3 regions of the Lysobacter sp. GQ73 genome follow, and region 2 is predicted to be linked to each of the others. Evidence: riboswitches for the same ligand, from Rfam matches in the RefSeq annotation. Region 2 holds a riboswitch; each other region holds the start of a gene.

Region 1 (7,468 bases), on a different contig from region 2:
TGAGATATTCGATGACCTTGGGATCGCCTTTCATGGCCGTGCTCCGACGTTGCAATGGGCGGCACTGTAGCCCTTTCGCGAACGCCATGACGGAACGCGAATCGTGCGCAACGGGAGTCGAGAATCACTGTCATTGAGCGGCGCCGGCGGGCGCTCGCGGCGAGAGTCCGCATCGCGGGACGCGACAGGAACGGACAGGTCCAGGCCGGCGCCGGGCGGCGCGGCGACAGCGGATCGGGGGTGTGGAAGAAGACCGGAGACTGGTCCGGATCCGGGCCCTGAAGGCCGGAGGCGATGCGGCTCAGGCGGCTTGCTGCAGCACGTCCAGCGGCAGGTCGCGCACGTTGCGGGCCTGTTCGAGCAGCGAGGTGGCCAGCTCCAGGCAACTGCCGCAATTGGCGCCGGCGCCGGTGCGCATGGTCAGCTCGGGCACGCTGCGGCAACCGGCTTCGGCGGCCTGGCGAATGTCGCGGTCGGTGACTCCGTTGCAGATGCAGACGTACACGGGCGTGGGCTGTCGGTCATGCAGCCAAATGGCTGCAGGGCCATTCCGCCATGGATGCGAATGATTGTCAATTAACAGCAACCAACCAGCCGCCGAGGCACCGTCCGGAACCGGGCGGGCGAGCCTGGGGCCGGCTTGGGGCCGGCTTCGGGCGGCCCGTTCGCCAAGTGAGTCCACAGGCCACGGGCGGGGCGGCCGGCTCGGCCGCTACGCCCGGTCCGGCGAGCTCAGCTGCCCGATTCCGAGCCGCTGCCCCGGGCCGGGTTGCCGGGCCCGCCGCAGGTCCGCGAACGCGGATGTTGGCAGCCCGACAGATAGGCCTCGTGCGCACGGGCGTCCGGGCCGGGCGCGGGCACCGCCTGCTGGCCGGCGACCAGGCGCGCGAACGGGGCCAGGTGGCGCAGCGCACTGGCATAAACGCCGCGCTTGAACACCACGACGTGCTCGACCGGGTACCAGAAATCGACCCAGCGCCAGTGATCGAACTCGGGCTTGTCGGTCAGGTCCAGGCGCAGGTCCGACTCCTCGCCGGTCAGGCGCAGCAGGAACCAGACCTGTTTCTGACCGATGCAGACCAGGCGGTCGTTGCGGCGGATCGCCCGGCGCGGCAGGCGATAGCGCAGCCAGCCCGGGGTGGCGCCGAGCACTTCGACATGCTGCGGGAGCAGACCGGTTTCTTCGCGCAACTCGCGATACATCGCCTCGAGCGGCGTCTCGTCGGTGTTCATCCCGCCCTGCGGGAATTGCCAGCCATCGCGATGCACGCGGCGAGCCCAGAACAAGCGGCCGTCCGGGTGCATCAACACGATGCCGACATTAGGCCTGTAGCCGTCCGGATCGATCACGATGCGGACTCCAAATTCACTGTGTCCGACTCTGCCACGGGGTGGCCGGGACGACAAGTCGGGCAAACAAGTCGCTCGCGATGCGCTCGGACGATTGACAAGAGCCCGTCCGGCATGAAGAATTCGCGGTTCCCCGTGGCTATGTAGCTCAGCCGGTTAGAGCACAGCACTCATAATGCTGGGGTCGGTGGTTCGAGTCCACCCATAGCCACCATAGAATCGCCGCGCAGCAAGACCCGGGCCCGCCAGCGCAGCGGGCTTTTTCGTATCCGTCGCCAGGATGCGCGCCGGCCAGGATTCCAGATCGCCTCGCTCCAGATCACGCGCCACGCCGTGCCCTTCGCGCGACGCGCCACCGCCCGACCCGGTACCGCACTATGACCGCTGTGAACATCTTCAAGGTCTTCACCCTCGAAGCCGCCCACCGCCTGCCGAACGTGCCGGAAGGCCACAAATGCGCGCGTTTGCACGGGCATTCGTTCCGGATCGAGGTGCACCTGAGCGGCGAACTCGGCGAGCACAGCGGCTGGGTGATGGACTACGCCGACGTCAAGAAGGCGTTCCAGCCGACCTACGACCGGCTCGACCACCACTACCTCAACGACATCCCCGGCCTGGAAAACCCGACCAGCGAACGTCTCGCGGTGTGGATCTGGGACCAGCTCAAGCCGGTGTTGCCGCTGTTGAGCGAAATCGTGGTCCACGAGACCTGCACCGCGGGCTGCCGCTACCGCGGCTGAGCCCCCGGGGGCGGTCCCGCCCTACGCCGTCTGCCCTCGCGCCGGCGCCTTGTCAGGCGCCGGCAACGCCGTGGTCATGGCCTCGATTTAGGCTTTTGCCTGAACGGCTGCTTGGGCGCTAACTACCTGAACAGGAAGGCTTTCTGAACGGTTTAAGACCGCTCATCGGCTCGATGTTGCATCGCAACAAAAGCTCGCCTATGCTGCACCGCACAATCCAGTCGTTCTCCGTCTGGACCTTATCAGGAGCTCAGCCATGTACCAGCAATTCAACGAACAGTTCGCCGCCGCTACGCGCCAGTTCGCGGACACGGCCGCTCAGGTCAACCGTCTGGCCCTCGACAATGCCGAGGCCGTGTTCGGCCTGCAGGTCGCCGCCATCGAAGACCGCGTTAACGCCACCTTCGCTTTCTTCGGTGAAGCCGCCGAAGCCCGCGATCTGGAAGCCTTCAAGACCCTGTGGCCGAAGGGCGCGCAGATCGCTCGCGAAAATGTCGAGCGCGTCGTCAGCACCGGCCAGGAAGCGTTCGGCCGCACGCTGAAGACCAACGAAGCGATCGCCGAGCTGGCCAAGTCGCAGATCGAAACCGCTGCCAAGGCCACCCAGGCCAACGTCGAGAAGGCCGCCACGGCCGCGGCGAAGGCGACGGCTCCGGCGGCCGCCGCGACCAAGTAAGCGCACCCTCTCTCTCTCCGGCCGTCACGGCGGATACGAAAAACCCGGCAGCTTCGGCTGCCGGGTTTTTTGTTGGCTGCGCTTTTGTTGGGCTAGCTCGTGTTAGCCGCGATCCGGCGGCCGCGCGGAAGCGCCGGCGCGAGACCGGCTGGCGGCGCTAGAAGCGCGGCTGCAAGCGCCCGGCCAGGGCCTGCGGATCGGGAGAGGCGACATACGGCAGGCGCCCCCAGCACGGCACCGGCAAACGCCGGCACAGGATCTCGAAGTTCTCGTCGGCGCACGCCATCCGCGGGTCGATGTCGTTGGCGATCCAGCCGACCAGGCGCGCGCCGTCGGCCTGGATCGCGCGCGCGCTCAGCCGCGCGTGGTTGATCGCCCCCAGGCGCAGGCCGACCACCAGCACCACCGGCAGGTCCAGCGCGCGCACCAGATCGATCTGGTCGAGCGTGGCGCTGACCGGCGCGGCCCAACCGCCGACGCCTTCGACCACCACCGTGTCCGATTGCGCCGACAAGCGCGTATGCGCGGCGAGGATGGCCGCCAGCGCGATCTCGACGCCGGCCTGCGCGGCGGCGAGTTCCGGCGCCAGCGGCTGCGGCAGGGCGTAGGGATTGACGTCGTCGTAAGGCGGCATCGGCGCGCTGGCCGCCTGCAGCAGCAGGGCGTCCTCGTTGCGCCAGCCTTCCGGCGTGCGTTCGCAACCGCTCGCCACCGGCTTCATGCCGACCGCGCGCAGGCCGCGCGCGCGCAAGGCGTGCAGCAGGCTCGCGCTGGCCACCGACTTGCCGATGCCGGTGTCGGTGCCGGTGACGAATACGCCGCGAGCGAACCGCGCGGGCACGGTTGCGTCCGTTGGTCGGGAGGCGGCCTGCACCGGGGGCTGGGTGTGACTCATCTCGCGCTTTTTCCTGGGGCCTGGAGTCCGCCATGGTAGTGGCGGCGGACGCCGCTGTTACACTCCGATGATGTTCACAACCTCCGCACTTTCGGGCGACAAGCCCGAGCAATACGCGCAGCTGGTCGCCCAGGCGCGCGGCCTGCTCGACGGCGAACGCGACCGCATCGCCAACGCCGCCAATCTGTCGGCGCTGGTCAGCCATGCCCTGCCGGACCTCAACTGGGTCGGCTTCTATTTCTACGACGGCGAAGAACTCGTGGTCGGCCCGTTCCAGGGCCTGCCGGCCTGCGTGCGCATTCCGCTCGACAAGGGCGTGTGCGGCGCGGCCGCCTCGAGCCGCCAGACCCAGCGCGTCGCCGACGTGCACGCCTTCCCCGGCCACATCGCCTGCGATGCGGCCTCGCGTTCGGAAGTGGTGGTGCCGCTGGTGCATGGCGATGCCCTGATCGGCGTGTTCGATCTCGACAGCCCGGTTCCGGACCGTTTCGATGCCGACGACCAGGCCGGCCTGGAAGCGCTGGCGCGCGTGTACGTGGAGGCGCTGGCATGACCGCGGCCAAGATGCGCAACATCGGTCCCAAGAGCGCGGCCTGGCTGCGCCAGGTGGGCCTGCGCACCCACGAGGACATCTCGGCGATCGGCACGGTCGAGGCCTTCATGCGGGTCAAGCGCGCCGGCTTCAAGCCGACCCTCAACCTGTTGTACGCGATCGAAGGCGCGTTGCTCGACTGCCATTGGCAGGAGATCAGCGATGCGCGCCGGCAGGAGCTGATCCAGGCCGCCGAAGCGGCGACCGCGCTGCTGCCGCCGCCGCGCAACAAGCCGGCCGCCGCGCCGGTGCACACCACGATGCATGTCGAAGAACGCCACGACCCGTTCGAAGGCGGCGCCCGCCTCGGCGATGGCGACGACCGCGACAGCCGGGACAACGAAGGCGACGACGACCGCCCCGGCGGCCGCGACGAAGACGACGGGCGCGACTGAACCCGTCGCCGCCGCTCGCGGGCGCCCCGCCCGCCCCGGCGTTTTGGCTCCGGGCGCCGGCTTCGCGTAGACTGCGCACCGCTTCGAGGTGACCCGTCGGCTGGCTTGATCGACGGGTTGAAACGGGAAGCCGGTGACGCGCCCTCTCCTGCGGGAGGATCGGCGCCAGTCCGGCACTGCCCCCGCAACGGTAAGCAAGACAGATCGCGGCCACCGCCACTGTGCTCGGCACGGGAAGGCGCCGCCATCGGGAGTCCGGCCCTGCGCCGCTCCGCTTGCGAGTCCGGAGACCGGCCTCGAGGCGCCACAGGTTGCGATGCGGAGGGCGTCGCGGCGGCTGCTATCCGGCTGTCTCCACGGCCCGCTGCCTCCTCGCAACCGCCTTCCGCCGTCGTCGTCGCGCGCCCCTGGCGCGCGCGCTGGAGCTGTCCCCATGTCCGCCCGCACCCCCCATGTCCTGTACGCCACGCGCGCACTGAAGCTGTCCTTCGCCATCGCCGCTGCGCTCTCGCTGTCCCCCGCCGCGCTCGCCGCTCCGGCCGGCGCAGCCACCGACCTCGACGAAGTGATCGTCACCGCCAACCGCACCGCGGTCAGCGTCAACGACGCCTTGACCCCGGTCGAAGTGCTCGACCGCGAGACCATCGAACGCAGCCAGGCGCGCGACCTCAACGACCTGCTGCGCGGCCGCGCCGGCATCACCCTGTCCAACCAGGGCGGCGCCGGCAAGCTCACCACCCTGTTCCTGCGCGGCAGCGAGTCCGACCACGTGCTCGTGCTGGTCGACGGCATCCGCGTCGGCTCGCCGACCTCGGGCCTGACCGCGCTGCAGGACTTGCCGCTGGAATTGATCGACCGGATCGAAATCGTACGCGGCCCGCGCTCGAGCCTGTACGGCGCCGACGCCATCGGCGGCGTGATCCAGGTGTTCACCCGCCGCGAGAAGCAGGGCTTCGCGCCGCGCGTGCGCTTCGGCGGCGGCAGCAACGACAGCCTCGAATTCGGCACCGGCTTCGGCGGCCGCAGCGACCGCGGCTGGTTCGGCGCCGACTACAGTTTCCGCAAGACCCAGGGCATCAATGCCTGCCGCGGCGCCGGCTTCCCGGTGTTCGCCGGCTGCTTCACCGACGAGCCCGACCGCGACGGCTACGAAAGCCACGCCCTGTCCTTGCGCGGCGGCCTCGAGTTCAACGAGCGCTGGAGCCTGGAAGGCCAGGCGCTGCGCGCCGAGGGCGAGAACGATTACGACGGCAGCTTCGTCAACCGCTCCGAGACCGTGCAGCAGGTGATCGGCGGCAAGCTGCAGTGGCGCCCGTCGGAAACGGTCCACCTGCAGTTGCTGGCCGGCCGCAACCTCGACAGCTCGGATAATTTCCTCGGCGAGGTGCCGATGGGGTTCTTCAAGACCGACCGCGACAGCGCCAGCCTGCAAGTCGATTTCAATCTCTTCGACGGCCACGTGCTGACCGCCGGTTTCGATTGGCTGCGCGACCGCGTCGACAGCGACACCGTGTACGACGAAAGCGAGCGCGACAACAAGGCCGGCTTCGTCCAGTACCAGGGCCGCTTCGGCGCGCAGTCGTTCGAGGCCAGCCTGCGCCGCGACGACAACGAGCAGTTCGGCGGCCACACGACCGGCGGCGCGGCCTGGGGCCTGAGCTTCGCCGAGCGCTGGCGCGTCACCGTCGGCTACGGCACCGCGTTCAAGGCGCCGACCTTCAACGAGCTGTATTACCCGTTCTTCGGCAACGCGGGCCTGCGTCCGGAAGAGTCCAAGACCTGGGAACTCGGCCTGGCCTACCGCGGCGAGCGTTTCAACGCCCGCATCGACGGCTTCGACACCCGCGCCGACGACCTGATCACCTACGACTCGTCGATCAACCTGCCCAACAACATCGACCGCGCGCGCATGCGCGGCGCCGAACTCGGCATCGACACCGCCTTCGCCCAGTGGACCCTGGCGGCGAGCGCGAGCTTCCTCGACACCGAGAACCGGGTCGGCTTCTACCGGGGCAACGACCTGCCGCGCCGCGCCAGGCACAGCGCGCGCATCGACCTGGATCGCAGCTTCGGCAAGTTCCGTCTCGGCGCGACCGCGGTCGGTTCGGGCTCGCGCTACGACGACGTGGCCAACAGCACCCGCCTGGGCGGCTACGGCACCCTCGACCTGCGCGCGGAGTACGCGATCACCCCGGCCCTGAGCCTGCAGGCGCGCGTGGCCAACGTGTTCGACCGCGAGTACGAAACCTCGTCGTACTTCAACCAGCCCGGCCGCGAGTGGTTCCTGACCCTGCGCTACGCACCGGTCGACTGATCGCCCGACCGGTCTTCGGACCGGCCAGCGTCGATGCGAAGCCCGGCCTCGCCGGGCTTTGCTTTTCTGGGCAACAACAACGGCGCGGGTTCAGGTCGGCCGCAGCCCGCATTGCACCCAACTGCGGCCGGCGATGTCGGCGACCACGCCGATCATGCCGTGGCGCCAGCGCCCGTCGTCCGGCCCCGAGGCCAGAGCTTCGTAAAGCCGCGCCGGCACGCCGTCGGCGAGGCTGCGCAACCTCGCCGCGACCTCGTCGTCGTGGTGGAACAAGCTCTTGGCCACGACGAAGCAACTCAACGCGCGCGGCCGGCCGTCCGCCGACAGGGCGATGCTGATGCCGACATGACGCGGCAAGGCGCCATGGCCCGCCACCGTTTCGAGCGTCTCCATCAACGGCCCCGCATCGCCGAGCACCGCGCGCGCCATCGCCGCGAGCGCCGGCCGGTCCAGCTCATGGCCGAGCGCATAGAACTCGACGCTGCCGTCGGGGTTCACCCCGCTCA
Region 2 (7,468 bases):
GGGGTTGCCTCTGCGGCGGCTGCGGCGGATTGGATCGGGACGGCGGCATCGGGATATGGATGTCTGTGCTCGGCGCAGGGCAGGCTTCACCGCCTGCGGCCAGGGGCGCAACAGCCGCCGGTTGCGCGGTCGCGGCTTGCGCCGCTCCTGCCCTGGAGCCCACCGCATCGGCCTGTCGCGCGAACCCGTCTGTAGGAGCGAGGTGAGTCGCGACCGCGAAACGCGCAGAGACAACGAGGCCGCCGTCATTCGCCGAGGCGGCGTGCTTTCGCCAGGGTAGGAGCGGCGCGAGCCGCGACATCGCTGTGGCGGTCTTGCGGCGTCTCTCTGAGGCAAGATCAAACCCAAAGCTTCCGCCACTAAAGCGGCGGGTTACTTTCTTTTGTCATAAGCAACAAAAGAAAGGTAACCAAAGAAAAATGCTTCTCTTTGAATCACAGGCCCGCACGAGCGATGCCGACGCAGTGATTTTTCATACGGGACCTCCCTGTCCCGATGAAAAACGGCCCGCATCCCTGCGGGCCGCCCTCCGGGTCTTCTTTAGCCTTCGCCAGTTCGCGGCGTCGCACCGCAACAGCACGAGCGCGAGCAAGGAACACAAGCACAAGCACGGCGAAACAATTCGAGGCTCACGACGAAGCTGAAACATCAGCCAAAGCCATAGCCATAGCGAGATTCGTTGCGACCGGAGGGCCCCTGGAATCCAGGAGCTAAAACACTCAACCCTCAGCCCCTCACTCCACCGGCTTCGAACCGCGCAGCAAACTGAAAGCGAACCCGGCCACGGTCAGCGCGCCGGCCACCAGTACCGCCCATAGCAGCCAGGAGCGCCAGTCGCGCTTTGGTTCCGGCGGTACCAGGGCGGCGGGGCCGGCCAGGGCCGCGGGCTCGCCGAGGCGGGCGTCGGCCGGTTGCCAGTCCCGGCCGCGGGTCTGGCGCAGGGTTTCGATCAGTTGGGCGAGCGACGAGTCGGCACGGGCGGCACGCGCGGTGCGCGCGCTGCCGGCGACCAGGGCATAGGGCGGTGCGCCCTGGGCCAGGAACACCGCGACCTCGGGCCGATAGCCGAGGCGCAGCACCGGTTCGCCGGGCACAGCGGCGTTCGCGCGCAGCCGCCAGTGGCGATCGCGCACGGTCGCGGCGAGTTGGCGCTCGGCCGATCGGTCGCCCTCGCCCTGGCCGGCGACGCGGAACGCCATCCACGGGCCGGCCTGCGGGCGCCACCCCTGGTCGCTGTCGTCGCGGCTGTCGAGGCGCCATTCCACCGCGTGATTGCCCGGCAGGGCGACATCGATCTGCTGGATCGGGAAGCGGCCGTCGAGTTCGTATTCGAACGCGACCGCACCGTCCTTCTGTTCGAGGCGCCGGCCTTTCAGCTCGCGCCATTGCAGCGGCGCGGACGCGGCATTGCCGGCCAGTTCGGCGCTGACCGCGCTGATCGGGGCGGCGGCCTTGGGGTCTTGCGGAGTCAGGCGCAGGTAACGCGCCTGCTCGCCGACGCTGTCGAAGACGATGCGCCGCTGCAGCAGGCGCTGGCCGCCGCGTTGCAGGTCGATCAAGCGGCCGCTGCTGCTCACGCTGCGCCATTGGTCGAGGTCGTCGCTGGCCTCGACGCGGTAGGCCGCATCGAGCGCGGCGCCCGGCGCCCAGTCCAGCTCCAGCGCGAGGATCGGCCGGCGCAGGCGGCTGGCATCGATCAGCAAGGCGGTCTGCGGCAGCCGCGTGGTGTCGCCGGCGGTGCTGCGCGCTTCGACCCGGCGCAGGCGTCCGTCGGTCTCGACTTCGCTGATCAGTTCCCAACCCTGGGTCGCCGAGTCCGACGGCGAGGCCGGCAATGCGAACCACGGCAAGGCGACGCGCTGCGGCGCGCGCGCCAGCGGTTGTTCGGGCGCGAACACCGCGGCCGGCACCGGCGTGCCGCTGCCGTCGAGCACATCGAGGTCGCGCAGCTGCGGGCTCTGCGCCTGCCGATAGACGTGCTCGTCGAGCACTACGCGATAAGCGCCGCCGTCGTCGCGGCTGAGGTTCAAGGGCCACTGCCGCGCGTAGTCCTCGCGCGGCCCGGCCCAGGCCAACAACGGCACCATCGCGAGCAAGCAGGCGCTGCGGCGGAAGCTGGAAATAGTGCTCATGCCTGGGCCTCGCGAGTGTCGTGCGGACCGCGGTCGGGATGGCGGTCGTCGCGCGGCGGCGCTGGCGCAGCGGGCGGCGCCGGGGCGAAATAGCCGACCAGGGTGCACAGCAGGCCGTAGGCGATGAACGATGCGATGCCGAGCAGGTTGCCGAGATGGCCGCGATCGACCAACACCAACTTGGCCAGCACCACCGCCATCAACAGCGCACCGGCCAGCCACAGGCCGCGCTGGCCGCGGCGCGAGCCGGCGATCCAGCCGGCCACGCCGAGCACGCTCCAGACCACGGTCAGGCTGGTCTGCACCAGGCTGGTCGAGAACATCGACGGCGACCAGTCCACCCCGCCCCAGTGATGCGCGCTGCGCAGCACTTCGACCGTGATCAGGGCGAAGCCGGCGGCGGCGAGCAAGGGCACGCGGCGGCGGCGCAATTCCTCGCCGACCAGCGGCGACGCCAGCCACGCGCCCAACACGGTAAGCACCGCCCACTGCATCAAGCCGAGCGGATTGAGCAAGGGCAGCCACATCAGCGGACGCGGATTGGCCGGGGTGGCGAGGGTGAAGCCGATCGCCAGCGCCAGCGCGATCGCGAACGAGGCCAGCAATGGGGCGCGCCAGCCGGTGAAGCGCTGCGGCAGGGGCTGTGCGACCAGGCCCGGGCGCCACAGCAATGTCGCCGCCATGGCGAGTATCGGCAGCAACAAGGCCGCGACGCTCCAGCCGGTACCGAGCACGGGAACGCTGTCGCGCAGCCACAGGGTCGACACACGCAGCAGACTCACGCCGATCACCAGCGCCCATGCCCAGCACCAGCCGGAATGGCCCAGGCCGAGCTCGCCGCCGGCGCGTTCGCGCAGGCCGGTCAGATTGCGCCAGCCGAACACGGCGTACAGCGCCCAGGCCAGCCAGCCGAACCCGGCCAGCGGATAGTCGTGCAGGCCGGTCTGCACGAACAACAACGGCAGTGCCGACAGCAGCGCGAACATCGCGGTCAGCGACAGGGCTTTCCAGGCGTGGCGGCGGAACACCTCGGCGGCGATCCAGCCGCTGGCGGCGGTCAGCATCAGCACCGCATCGGCGCTGTGACGGTCGGGAACGAAGTCGGCGATCTCGCTGCCGGCCGCACCGAGCCACCAGGCCAGGCCCCACAGGTAATACGGCAGCGCCGGCCCGGGGCTGTCGCTGCGGCGGTAGCTCCAGGCGCTGGCGAAGCCGGCGACGGCGATCAGCAGGGCGCCGGCGAAGCTGGCATTGAGCAGCGGCGCTTGCGCGTCCCAGACCGCGTCGCTGGCGCCGATGACGAAGGCGAACGCGGCCGCGCCCTGCAACAGAAAGCCGACCATCTGCGGCAAGCGACGCTGCTGGCGCAAGCCCAGCCAGACCATCGCCGCGCCTTCGAGCGCGAACACGCAGGCGGTGGCTTCGGCGGCGAGCGCGAGCGGAATCGCCAGGGTCGCGAAGCCCACCGCGAGCAAGGCATACGGCGTCGACAACTCGAGGAAGCGCGAGTCGCGACGCAGCCACCAGGCCAGCGCCGCATACAGCGCGCCCAGGCCCAGCGCGCAGAACGCCAACGGCATGCGGTCGCCTTCGAGCAGGCCGGCCTGCAGGGTGAAAGCGACCAGCGGCGTGCCGAACACCAGGCAGCCGTCGATCAGGTCGCGGTGCCCGGCCGGACGCTTGCGCGCATACAGCACCGGGATCAACAGATAGAAGCCGAAGAACAGCAGCAGGAAGGGTTCGGTGGTCGAGAAGTGCTCGGGGCGATACTTGAGCACGCCCCACAAGGTGCCGATGCCCCAGGTGAAGACGAAACCGAGCAGATTGAGCACCCGCCACGGCCGCCACCAGGCGATCGCGAAGATGCCGGCATTGAGCACGGCGTAATAACCGAACAGGGCGACGTGGTTGCCGGAACCGGTCGACAGCCAGATCGGCGCGAGGAAACCGGCGAGGATCGCGAACACCGCCAGCGCCATCGCGTTCTGCTTGACCGCCAGCACGCCGGCGCCGGCCACCAGCACCACGCTGATCGCGAACGCCGCGCCCGCCGGCATCAACTGGTAGAGCTTGAAGGCGGCGAACACCACCAACAGCAGCACGCCGATCGCGCCGCCCTGCAAGCTCAGGGCGAAACTGCGCTTGCGTTCGCGCTGGCGCCAACCGAACACCAGCCCGGCCATCGCCGCCAGCGCGACGCCGGCCAGGCGAAGCTCGATCGGCAGATGCAGCCAGCCCTGGTCGGTCGCGTACTTCAACAGCGCCGCGACGCCGGCGAACAACACCAGCATGCCGACCTTGACCGGCACGTTGCCCTCGGTGAACCAGCGACGCAGCCAACGCGCGGCGACGGTGAACACGTCCGGCGGCGGCGGTGCGGCCGGCGCGCGCCGAGCCGCGGGCGCGGCGCGCGCAGCGGCCGGAGGTGCGGCGGCGGTGGCGTCGTGCGGGATCGGCGGCGGCAGGTTGGCCGGCGGCGGCGTGGGCGCCGAAACCGGCGGAACGGTTCCGGGCGAAGTGACGGCGGGGGGCTGAGTGACGCTGGGTGGAGCCGTCGGAGGTGGCGCAGTGGCGGGAGCCACCGGCCGCGGCGGACGCACTGCCTGCGGCGGTGGCGCTTCGCGCGCGATCCGCTCGGCCAGGGTTTCGTCGCCGCGGTGGTCGAACCTCGCCTCGCTCAGGGACTCGGCCTGCTCCGCCACGCGCTGCTCGAGCCGGGACAGCCGCGCCCTGAGCCCGGCGATTTGCGCCAGCGCCACGATGAGCAGGATCGGCACCAACACCACCGCCAGAATCAACAAACCGATCAGTGCTTCCATCACCCGTCCCTGTTCCATGTGCCGTGCGCTTGGTCACGAACGTTACACCAAGCCGCAAGCCTTGAAGGACAAGGCTTCACGCATTCTATACACAGCTTGTTCACCACATATCGCGTTGACGGAATCGGGAAACCACACTATGTTGTGCCTGTCGGTGCCGATCGCGAGATCGGCTCAATAGGGAAGCCGGTAAGGACGCAGCCGTTGCGACGTCCAAAGCCGGCGCTGCCCCGCAGCGGTATGGGAAACGAACGCTACCTAGCACTGGGCGCGCCTCGCGCCTGGGAAGCGGTAGCCAGTAGGAGACGCGAGGCGTCGTGTCCCGAGCCCGAAGACCTGCCGACAGCCGCGCGCTGCACACCGCGCGGTACCGGCCCAGGAGTCTTCGGGGGAAGACGGCCGGTGTCGCAGCACGATGGCTCCGCCGTCGTGCTCGTTCCGTTGCGGCGCCGCCACGCGCGCCGAGACGGGACGCGCCCGTCTCGGGCCGCGCGACACCTCGCCTGCAAGCTCCCGAGTTCCGCGCCCGCGGGGGCATGGCCGTGCCATCCGACGACGCCGCCGCGCGGCCGGTCGTCGATGGCGCGTCCGCGTTCTCCGCGCGTCGCCCTTCGCGGGAAGGTCGGCGGCCCGTGCATCCACGCCCCGGAGTTACGCCATGACCACGCTCGCACCCGAATCGTCCGCCGCCTCCCCCGCCGCCGGCACCGCAACCAAACCCGCCCGCGACCCGCAAGCCGACGCCGGCTTCGCGTTGACCCCGCCCGCGGCCAACCTGACCATGAGCGTGACCAAGCGCAACGGCCGCCGCGAGCCGGTCGACCTCAACAAGATCGTGCGCGCGGTGACCCGCAGCGGCGAAAACCTGTACGCGGTCGACCCGATGCGCGTGGCCACCCGCACCATTTCCGGCCTCTACGACGGCGCGACCACGCGCGAGCTCGACGAGCTGTCGATCCGCACCGCCGCCCTGCTGACCGCCGAAGAACCCGAATACGGCCGTCTCGCCGCGCGCCTGCTCGCCGGCGTGATCGAGAAGGAAGTCGCCGGCATCGAGATCCATGCGTTCTCGCAGTCGATCCAGCGCGGCTACGATCTGGGCCTGATCAACCAGCGCCTGCTCGACTTCGTCCAGGCCAACGCACGCAAGCTCAACGACGCGATCGACCGCAACCTAGACGCGAAGTTCGACTACTTCGGCCTGCGCACCCTGTACGACCGCTACCTGCTGCGCCACCCGACCGCGCGCACCGTCATCGAAACCCCGCAACAGTTCTTCCTGCGCATCGCCTGCGCGCTAAGCGAGGACGTCGGCGATGCGCTCGCCCTGTACCGGCGCATGGCCCAGCTCGACTACATCCCCAGCTCGCCGACTCTGTTCAACGCCGGCACCACCCACGAGCAGTTGTCGAGCTGCTTCCTGCTCGACTCGCCCGAGGATTCGCTGGAAGCCATCTACAAGCGCTACATGGACGTGGCCAAGCTCAGCAAGTTCAGCGGCGGCATCGGCCTGAGCTATACCCGCATCCGTTCGCGCGGCTCGCTGATCCGTTCCACCAACGGCCTCAGCAACGGCATCGTGCCCTGGCTGAAGACCCTCGACGCCTCGGTCGCCGCGGTCAACCAGGGCGGCAAGCGCAAGGGCGCGGCCTGCGTCTACCTGGAGCCGTGGCATGCCGACGTCAAGGAATTCCTCGAGCTGCGCGACAACACCGGCGACGAGGCGCGCCGCACCCATAACCTCAACCTGGCCAACTGGATTCCGGACGAATTCATGCGCCGGGTCGAAGCCGACGCCGACTGGTCGCTGTTCGACCCGTCCAAAGTGCCGCAGCTGACCGACCTGTGGGGCGAGGCCTTCGACCGCGCCTACCACGCCGCCGAAGCGGCCGGCCTGGCGGTCAAGAAGGTCAAGGCGCGCGACATCTACGGCCGGATGATGCGCACCCTGGCGCAAACCGGCAACGGCTGGATGAATTTCAAGGACAAGTCCAACCGCGCCTCCAACCAGACCCTGCGCGACGGCAACGTCATCCACCTGTCCAACCTGTGCACCGAGATTCTCGAGGTCACCTCGCAGGACGAAACCGCGGTCTGCAACCTGGGCTCGATCAACCTCTCGCACCACGTCGAGATGTACGAGGACCCCAGCGCCAATAAGGGCGTAGGCGCGTTCGATTTCGACAAGCTCGCCGAAACCGTGCGCCTGGCCGTGCGCCAGCTCGACCGCGTCATCGACCTCAACTTCTATCCGATCGAGACCGCGCGCCGCGCCAATCTCAAGTGGCGCCCGGTCGGCCTGGGCTCGATGGGCCTGCAGGACGTGTTCTTCAAGCTGCGCCTGCCGTTCGATTCGGAGCCGGCGCGCAAGCTCGCCCAGGAAATCGCCGAGGCGATCTATTTCCACGCCCTGTCGGCGTCGAACGAGCTGGCGATGGAACACGGCAAGCACCCGTCCTTCGACGACACCCGCGCCTCCGTCGGCGAGCTGCAGTTCGAAGCCTGGGGCGTGACCCC
Region 3 (7,468 bases), on a different contig from region 2:
TCACCTGGATGTTGTAGGCATCGATGGTGATGTAAAGCTGATCGGCCGGCTGCAGCACCAGGCCCAGACTGTAGTTGGTCGATTCCTCCGCCTTCAGCGCTTCCGAGCCCAGGGCGACGGCGGCCGGGTTGTCGACGCGGAAGGTGCCGATTTCGTACGGAATGCCGCTGATGAAGTTGGTGGCGATCGACTGGAAGAACTGCTGCTGCAGCGACGGCGCGCGAAAGCCGGTCGAGACGGTGGCGCGCAGCGCGACCTGGTCGGTGAAGGCGTAGCGGCCGGACAGCTTGCCCGAGGTGGTTTCGCCGAAATCGCTGTAGCTCTCGTAACGCGCGGCGGCGCCCAGGGAGAACTTGTCGGTCAGGTCGGCTTCGGCGTCGATATAGACCGAATAGCTGTGGCGGTCGAAGTCGCCGGCGTCGCTGGCGCGGAAACCGGAGAACACCTGCGCGCCCGGGATGATCTGGCCGTTCGGCGCGGCGATGCCGCCGTTGGCGTAGGACAGCGGCTCGCCGGCGCGTTCGGAGAACTCCTCGCCGCGCCATTCCGCGCCCCAGGCGAAGGTCACCGGGTACTGCCAGCCGAAGTCGACCGACTTGGTGAAGTCCAGGTTGAGCACGTGTTGGGTGACTTCCAGCGCGCCGGCGTAGAACTGGGTCGGCGAGGTCGGGCCGAGGCTGCGGTTGAGCGTGTTTTCGATGTCGAAGGTCAGGCCGTTGTGGCCGTAGTTGTAGCTCAGGTCGATCTGGGTGCCGCCGGCGGTTTCGCTGCGCAGGCCGAACACCGCGGCGCGGTCCTTGCTGACGTTGTGGATCTGCGGCAGGAAGCCGTTCGGATAGATCGACGGGATGTTGCGCGGGTCGCCGGCGAAACGGAAGTAGCCGTTCGACAGCACGTCGCGTTCGCTGTAGCTGCCGAACGAATAGAAGCTCAGGTATTCGGTCGGGCTGTACTCGCCGTTGTAGGAGAACGCGCCCTGGTCGATTTCGGGATCGCCGTAGCGCTGTTCGACGCGGCCCTGGAACGGGCGTGCGCGATTGGTCTGATCCTGATGCCCGCCCTGCGCGGCCAAGTGCAGCCAGCCGTTTTCGCCGAGCTTGATGCCGGTGTCGCCGGACAACTGGTATTGCTTGCCGTCGCCGGCGCTGTACTGGCCGTAGCGCGCGGCGATGCTGCCGCCGGTGCCGCTGCCCTTGAGCACGACGTTGATGACGCCGGCGATCGCGTCGGAACCGTATTGGGCCGAGGCGCCGTCGCGCAGCACTTCGACCCGTTCGATCGCGGCGATCGGAATCGCGTTGAGGTCGACCGGCGAGGAGCCGCGTCCCTGGCTGCCGTTGAGGTTGATCAGCGCGGTGGTGTGGCGGCGCTTGCCGTTGACCAGCACCAGCACCTGGTCGGGGGCCAGGCCGCGCAGCTGCGCCGGACGCACCGCGTCGGTGCCGTCGGTGATGGCCGGGCGCGGGAAGTTCAGCGAGGGCAGGGCGCGCGACAGCGCGGTGGCCAGCTCGACGGTGCCGGTGGCCTCCAGGGTTTCCGGGGTGATGATGTCGATCGGCGCGGTGGACTCGGCGACGGTGCGGTCGGAGACGCGGGTGCCGGTGACGATGACCTGGTCCAGGGTCTTGGGGTCGCTTTGCGGCGCGTCCTGCGCGTGGACCGGCGCGGCGAGCGCTACCAGGAGGCCGAGGGCCAGAGGGTGACGTGAACCGGCGAAGGTGCGGCGGACGGGCATGACGACTCCTTGGTGGGGATGACAGCGATGTCATCCGGATTTAACACGAACCTAACAACCGGTCAATAAAGCGGCCAAATCTTGCATAACGCAAGTAGTAAAAAAGTGGTAAAGCACACTGTTTGAGGGGCCAGGGAGGGCCAGCGGCCGTTGTGCTGGGCGCGGAACGGATTTTGTGCCCTCGCCTAAGCCATCCCGCGAAGCGGCTATCACAGACTTCGGATTGACGCCGCGATGGAGCCGTGGATCCCCGCCTTCGCGGGGATGACGATCCCGGGCCGGGCCTTGCGCGGAGCGCTTGGCCGCGACACCGGGATCGCCAGCGCGCTCGCACTCACCCGGTGGCGTCCTCGCCGCGCATCACTGCTAAGATGCGCGCGCTCAAGGTGATCGCCGACACAGTCGGCGATTGAAACGGGAATCCGGTCCCCGCTTCTGGCGTTCGCCAGGTCGGTCAATCCGGAGCTGCCCCCGCAACGGTAAGCGAGTACACGTACCGCTCGACGCCACTGTGTTCCGACACGGGAAGGCGCGGTACGGGAGACCGGTCCGATCTCGGGCCGACTCCGCTCGCAAGCCCGGAGACCGGCCCGGAGCGCGAACCGACAGGCGGAGGGCCGTGTCCGGGGCATCGGCGCGCGCGCCGTCTCCGTTCTGCCGTCTGCCTGTCACGACCTGATCTAGGCCGCGCGGGTGAGGCGCGGCCATGGAGAGCCGACCGTGACGTTCCGTTTTTCCGTATCCCCGCGCCTTGCGCGCTTTCCTGCGCGCAGCGCTTTCGTGCTCGCCGGCTGCGCATTCGCCGCTTCGGCGCCGGCCGCGCCCGCGGTCGATCTCGACCAGGTCGTGGTCACCGCGACCCGCACCGCCCAGACCCAGGACGCCACGCTCGCCGCGGTGACCGTGATCGACCGCGCCCAGATCGAACGTCTGCAGCCGGGGTCGTTGCCGGAGCTGTTGCGCGGCACGCCGGGCGCATCCTTCGCGAACAACGGCGGCCCCGGCAAGGCGACTTCGTTGTTCCTGCGCGGCAGCGAATCCGACCATGTGCTGGTGCTGATCGACGGCGTCAAGATCGGTTCGGCGACCAGCGGCGGCGCCTCGCTGCAGGACATTCCGGTCGAGCAGATCGAGCGGGTCGAGATCGTGCGCGGCCCGTTCTCCAGTCTGTACGGCTCCGAGGCCATCGGCGGCGTCATCCAGATCTTCACCCGGCGCCCGCAGGGTGCGTTCGTGCCGAGCTTCAGCGCCACGATCGGCAGTTACGCCACCCACCGCGGCAGCGCAGGCGTCGCCGGCAAGGGCGAGCGCGGCTGGTACTCGATCCATGCCGCGCACGAAGATACCGACGGCATCAACGCCTGCCGCGGCAAGCCCTCACCGGGCGGCGCCGGATGTTTCACGAACTCGCCGGACCGCGACGGCTATCGCAGCGATTCGCTGACCTTGCAGGGCGGTTATCGCTTCAACGAGCAGTGGGACGCCGAAGCGCGGCTGCTGCGCGCCGAAAACCATAACCAGTACGACGGCAGCCAGAACAACGAGGCCGACGGCGTGCAACAGGTCGCCGGAGCCAGGTTGCGCTACCGGCCCAGCGACCGCTTCAACCTCAGCGCCAGCGCCGGACGCAGCGAAGACCTCAGCGACACCTACAAAAACGGCAAGTACTCCAGCACCTTCGAGACCCGCCGCCAGCTCGGCTCGGTGCAGGGCGACATCGGCATCGGCATCGGCCTGCTCACGCTCGGCTTCGACTGGCAGCGCGACCGCATCGACAGCAACACCCGTTATGCCCGCGACGCCCGCATCCTGCGCGGCGCCTTCGGCCAGTGGCAGCAGAGTTTCGGTGCGCATGCGCTGCAGGCCAGCCTGCGCCGCGACGACGACAGCCAGTTCGGCGGCGAGACCACCGGCAGTCTGTTGTGGGGCTGGAACTTCAGCGAGGCGCTGCGTTTGACCGCGAGCTACGGCACCGCGTTCAAGGCGCCGACCTTCAACGAGTTGTACTACCCCGGCTACGGCAATGCCGGCCTGGCGCCGGAGACCTCGCGCAGCGTCGAGATCGGCCTGCGCGGCACCCACGGCGCGCGCCGCCAGCACGTGTGGTCGCTCAACGCCTACGAGAGCGACATCGACGACCTGATCGCGTACGACGCCTCGACTGGTTTGCCCGGCAACGTCGACCGTGCACGCATCCGCGGCCTGGAAGCGGCGTTCGACGCCCGATTGGCCGACTGGGATCTGCGCGCCAGCGCGACCTGGCTGGACCCGCGCAACGACAGCCGCGGCGCCAGCCGCGACAAGCTGCTGCCGCGGCGTGCCCGGCAGAGCGCTCGCATCGATGCCGACCGCCGCTTCGCGGTCGGCGACGGCGCCTGGTCGTTCGGCGCCAGCGTCTACGCCGCGGGCGATCGCTACGATGACCTGGCCAATACCCGCCGCCTCGCCGGCTACGCGCTCGCCGATCTGCGCCTGGGCTACGCCTTCAACCCGGCCTGGAGCCTGCAGCTGGCCGCGAACAACGTATTCGACCGGCGGTACGAAACCGCCGCGTTCTACAACCAGCCCGGGCGCAATTATCTGTTGAGCTTGCGTTACCGGCCTTCCCGCTGACGGATCAGCAGCCTCGGCCCGCGTCGCGGGCTTCGCCGGCGGCCCCCGGGTTGCCGGCGCCTATCGAGAGTCGCGATGAAAAACTTGCCCGGCCCCATCCAATTGAGCGTGTCCTGTCTGTTGCTGATGGCGATGATCGCCACGCGCTTCCATCACTTCGGCGACCTGCTGCATCTGCCCGACGCCTCGATGGCGGTGTTCTTTCTCGGCGGCCTGTATCTGCGCCGCCACCTGGGCTTTGCGGTGTTCCTGCTCGCCGCGGTCGCCATCGACTATCTCGCAATTACCGGGCGCGGCCTGAATTTCTTCGACCATTACTGCGTGACGCCCTCGTATGCCTTCCTGCTGCTGGCCTACGCAGTGCTGTGGTACGCCGCGCGCTGGTATGCGCCGCGGATGCCGGCCGGCTGGCGCGGATTCGCCCGGGCCTTCGGCGTGGCCTTCGGCGCCGCCAGTGTCTCGTTCCTGATTTCCAACGGCGCCTTCTACTGGCTCGGCGGCCGCTACGCCGAGCCGAACCTCGCCGAGTATCTGAGCCGGGCCTGGCGCTGGGGTCCGCTGTTCGTACGCACCACCATGAGTTACATCGCGGTGGCGCTCGTCGCGCACGCCGCGATCGCGCGCATCGCCCGGCCGTCGGTCTCGCAGCCGAGCGCTCACCGTTGATCGTCGCCGCAGTCGCCGTCCCTACGCCGTCCGGAGCTTGAAATGTCCCACTCTCTTCCCGTCGCCTCGTCCGCGGTGCTGCCGCTGGAATCGCGGCCGGCGCTGATCGCGACCGGCGCGTCGCTGGCGCTGCTGATGATCTGCACCCGCGGCCAACACTTCGCCAGCGTCGACGCCTTGCCCAGCGCGTCGTGGGCGGTGTTCTTCCTGGTCGGCGCCTTGCTGCGCCCGGTCTGGGCGTTCCCGGCGTTCTTCGTGCTGTCCTCGTCGCTCGACCTGGGCAGCCTGGCGCTAGGCCGCATCACCGACTGGTGCCTGTCGCCGGCGTATTGGGCGCTGGCGCTGGCCTATGGCGCGCTATGGCTGGGCGGGCGCGCGTATGCGCATCTGCATCGCGACCATTGGGGCACGGCGCCGCGGCTGGTGTTGGTGATGCTGGCGACTTCGGTGGCGGCTTACCTGATTTCCAAGGGCGGGTTCTATTTCCTGTCCGGCCGCTATCCGGACGCGAGCCTGGCCGGTTTCATCGACCGCATCCCGCAGTACTACCCGCGCGCGCTCGGCACCCTGGCCGGTTATGTCGGCCTGGCCTTCGTGGTCTATGCCCTCGTGCGCAGCCTGGTGGCGCGCCAACGCAGCGGAGCGGCCGCATGAGCGCGCACGACACCGACGGCCCGGGCGATCGCGCCGGTTTCGCTGCGAGCAGCGAGGAGCGCCACCGCGAACGCATGCAGCGCAAGAAGGAACTGATCGACCGCAAGATCGCCCAGGCGACGATCGAGCGCGGCGTGCTGGTGGTCAACACCGGCAACGGCAAGGGCAAGAGCTCCTCGGGCTTCGGCATGCTCGCGCGTTCGCTCGGGCATGGGTTCAAGTGCGGGGTGGTGCAGTTCATCAAGGGCAGCTTCTCGACCGGCGAAGAGGCCTTCTTCCGGCGCTTCGAGGAGCTGGACTACCACGTCATGGGCGAAGGTTTCACCTGGGAGACCCAGGACAAGGAGCGCGATATCCGCGCCGCCCAGTCGGCCTGGTCGATCGCGGCGAAGATGATGGCCGACCCCGGCTACGACTTCATCCTGCTCGACGAATTGAACATCGCCCTCGCGCACCGCTACGTCGCACTCGACGACGTCCTCGCCGCAGTCGCGGCGCGCCCGGAGCGGCAGCATGTGGTCATCACCGGCCGCGGCGCCCCCGATGCCCTGATCGAAGCGGCCGACACCGTCACCGAGATGCGTGTGGTCAAGCACGCGTTCAAGGCGGGGATCAAGGCGCAGAAGGGGATTGAGCTTTAGCGCGGGACTCGGGACTTGGGACTCGGGACTTGGGACTCGGGACTCGGGACTCGCAAGCGGGATGCGTAGACACTGACAGGACAAGCGATATGGCTTCCGGCAACAGAAAATCAGAGGTGTCCCCGGGCACACCCGCGACTGCGGCCGCCGCCGCGGCTTCGGCCGAGTCCCCAGTCCCCAGTCCCCAGTCCCGAGCCTGTCCCGCCTTGCTCGTCTCCGCCCCCGCTTCCGGCCAGGGCAAGACCAGCGTCACCGCGGCGATCGCGCGCTGCCACGCGCGGCAGGGGCGGCGGGTGCGGGTGTTCAAGACCGGACCGGATTTCCTCGACCCGATGGTGCTCGAACGCGCCAGCGGGCAACCTGTTTACCAACTCGATTTGTGGATGTGCGGCGAGCAGGACGTGCGCGCGCGGCTGCATGCGGCCGCCGGCGAGGCCGACCTGATCCTGATCGAGGGCGTGATGGGGCTGTTCGACGGTTCGCCGTCGAGCGCGGACCTGGCGCAGCGGCTCGGCATTCCGGTGCTCGCGGTGATCGACGGTTCGGCGATGGCGCAGACCTTCGGCGCGCTGGCGACCGGGCTGGCGCGTTATCGCGACGGCCTGCAGGTGTACGGCGTCGCCGCCAACCGCATCGGCAGCGCCTATCACGCGCAGTTGCTGCGCGACAGCCTGCCGCCCGAGCTGCGCTGGCTCGGCGCCTTGCCGCGCGATCCCGGCCTGGCCCTGCCCGAGCGTCACCTCGGCCTGGTCGCGGCGGGCGAACTCGGCGACCTGGACGCGCGGCTCGATGCGCTCGCCGATGCCTGGGGGGAGCACGCCGATGGGAGCCTGCCGCCGCCGGTCGCGATCGAGCCGGTCGAGGCGGCACCGGTACCGGCGCTGCTGCGAGGCGCCCGCATCGCGATCGCCCGCGACGCCGCGTTCTGTTTCCTGTATCCGGCCAATCTGGAGCTGCTGCGCGCGGCCGGCGCCGAGCTCAGGTTTTTCTCGCCGCTGGCCGGCGAGGGCCTGCCCGAGTGCGATGCGGCCTGGCTGCCCGGCGGCTATCCGGAGCTGCACCTGCAGGCGCTGGCCGACAACGTCGTATTGCGCGACGCCCTGCATGGGCATCGCGACGCCGGCAAGCCGCTGCTGGCCGAGTGCGGCGGCCTGTTGTA

Evidence for each region. Region 2 has a riboswitch for cobalamin ahead of AC6CH2_RS10290 (ribonucleoside-diphosphate reductase subunit alpha). Riboswitches for the same ligand answer to the same signal wherever they lie in the genome.
Region 1: linked by a shared signal. The riboswitch ahead of btuB (TonB-dependent vitamin B12 receptor) and the one ahead of AC6CH2_RS10290 (ribonucleoside-diphosphate reductase subunit alpha) in region 2 are both predicted to bind cobalamin.
Region 3: linked by a shared signal. The riboswitch ahead of btuB (TonB-dependent vitamin B12 receptor) and the one ahead of AC6CH2_RS10290 (ribonucleoside-diphosphate reductase subunit alpha) in region 2 are both predicted to bind cobalamin.

The regions. Positions count from the first base shown of each region.
Region 1 covers NZ_JCAXEE010000005.1:52,908-60,375, forward strand. Annotated here, with positions in the region: gene bfr (bacterioferritin) at 1-34, opposite strand, end outside; gene AC6CH2_RS15420 ((2Fe-2S)-binding protein) at 302-505, opposite strand; gene AC6CH2_RS15425 (RNA pyrophosphohydrolase) at 733-1,350, opposite strand; tRNA gene AC6CH2_RS15430 (tRNA-Met) at 1,488-1,564, shown strand; gene queD (6-carboxytetrahydropterin synthase QueD) at 1,737-2,090, shown strand; gene AC6CH2_RS15440 (phasin family protein) at 2,347-2,766, shown strand; gene bioD (dethiobiotin synthase) at 2,924-3,607, opposite strand; gene AC6CH2_RS15450 (GAF domain-containing protein) at 3,732-4,214, shown strand; gene AC6CH2_RS15455 (TfoX/Sxy family protein) at 4,211-4,648, shown strand; cobalamin riboswitch at 4,718-4,961, shown strand; gene btuB (TonB-dependent vitamin B12 receptor) at 5,082-6,962, shown strand; gene AC6CH2_RS15465 (hypothetical protein) at 7,053-7,468, opposite strand, start outside.
Region 2 covers NZ_JCAXEE010000003.1:87,866-95,333, reverse strand. Annotated here, with positions in the region: gene AC6CH2_RS10300 (DUF3999 domain-containing protein) at 735-2,132, opposite strand; gene AC6CH2_RS10295 (DUF2339 domain-containing protein) at 2,129-4,951, opposite strand; cobalamin riboswitch at 5,087-5,309, shown strand; gene AC6CH2_RS10290 (ribonucleoside-diphosphate reductase subunit alpha) at 5,733-7,468, shown strand, end outside.
Region 3 covers NZ_JCAXEE010000004.1:112,495-119,962, forward strand. Annotated here, with positions in the region: gene AC6CH2_RS13095 (TonB-dependent receptor plug domain-containing protein) at 1-1,735, opposite strand, end outside; cobalamin riboswitch at 2,103-2,343, shown strand; gene btuB (TonB-dependent vitamin B12 receptor) at 2,456-4,348, shown strand; gene AC6CH2_RS13105 (hypothetical protein) at 4,424-5,014, shown strand; gene AC6CH2_RS13110 (hypothetical protein) at 5,057-5,668, shown strand; gene cobO (cob(I)yrinic acid a,c-diamide adenosyltransferase) at 5,665-6,309, shown strand; gene AC6CH2_RS13120 (cobyrinic acid a,c-diamide synthase CobB) at 6,516-7,468, shown strand, end outside.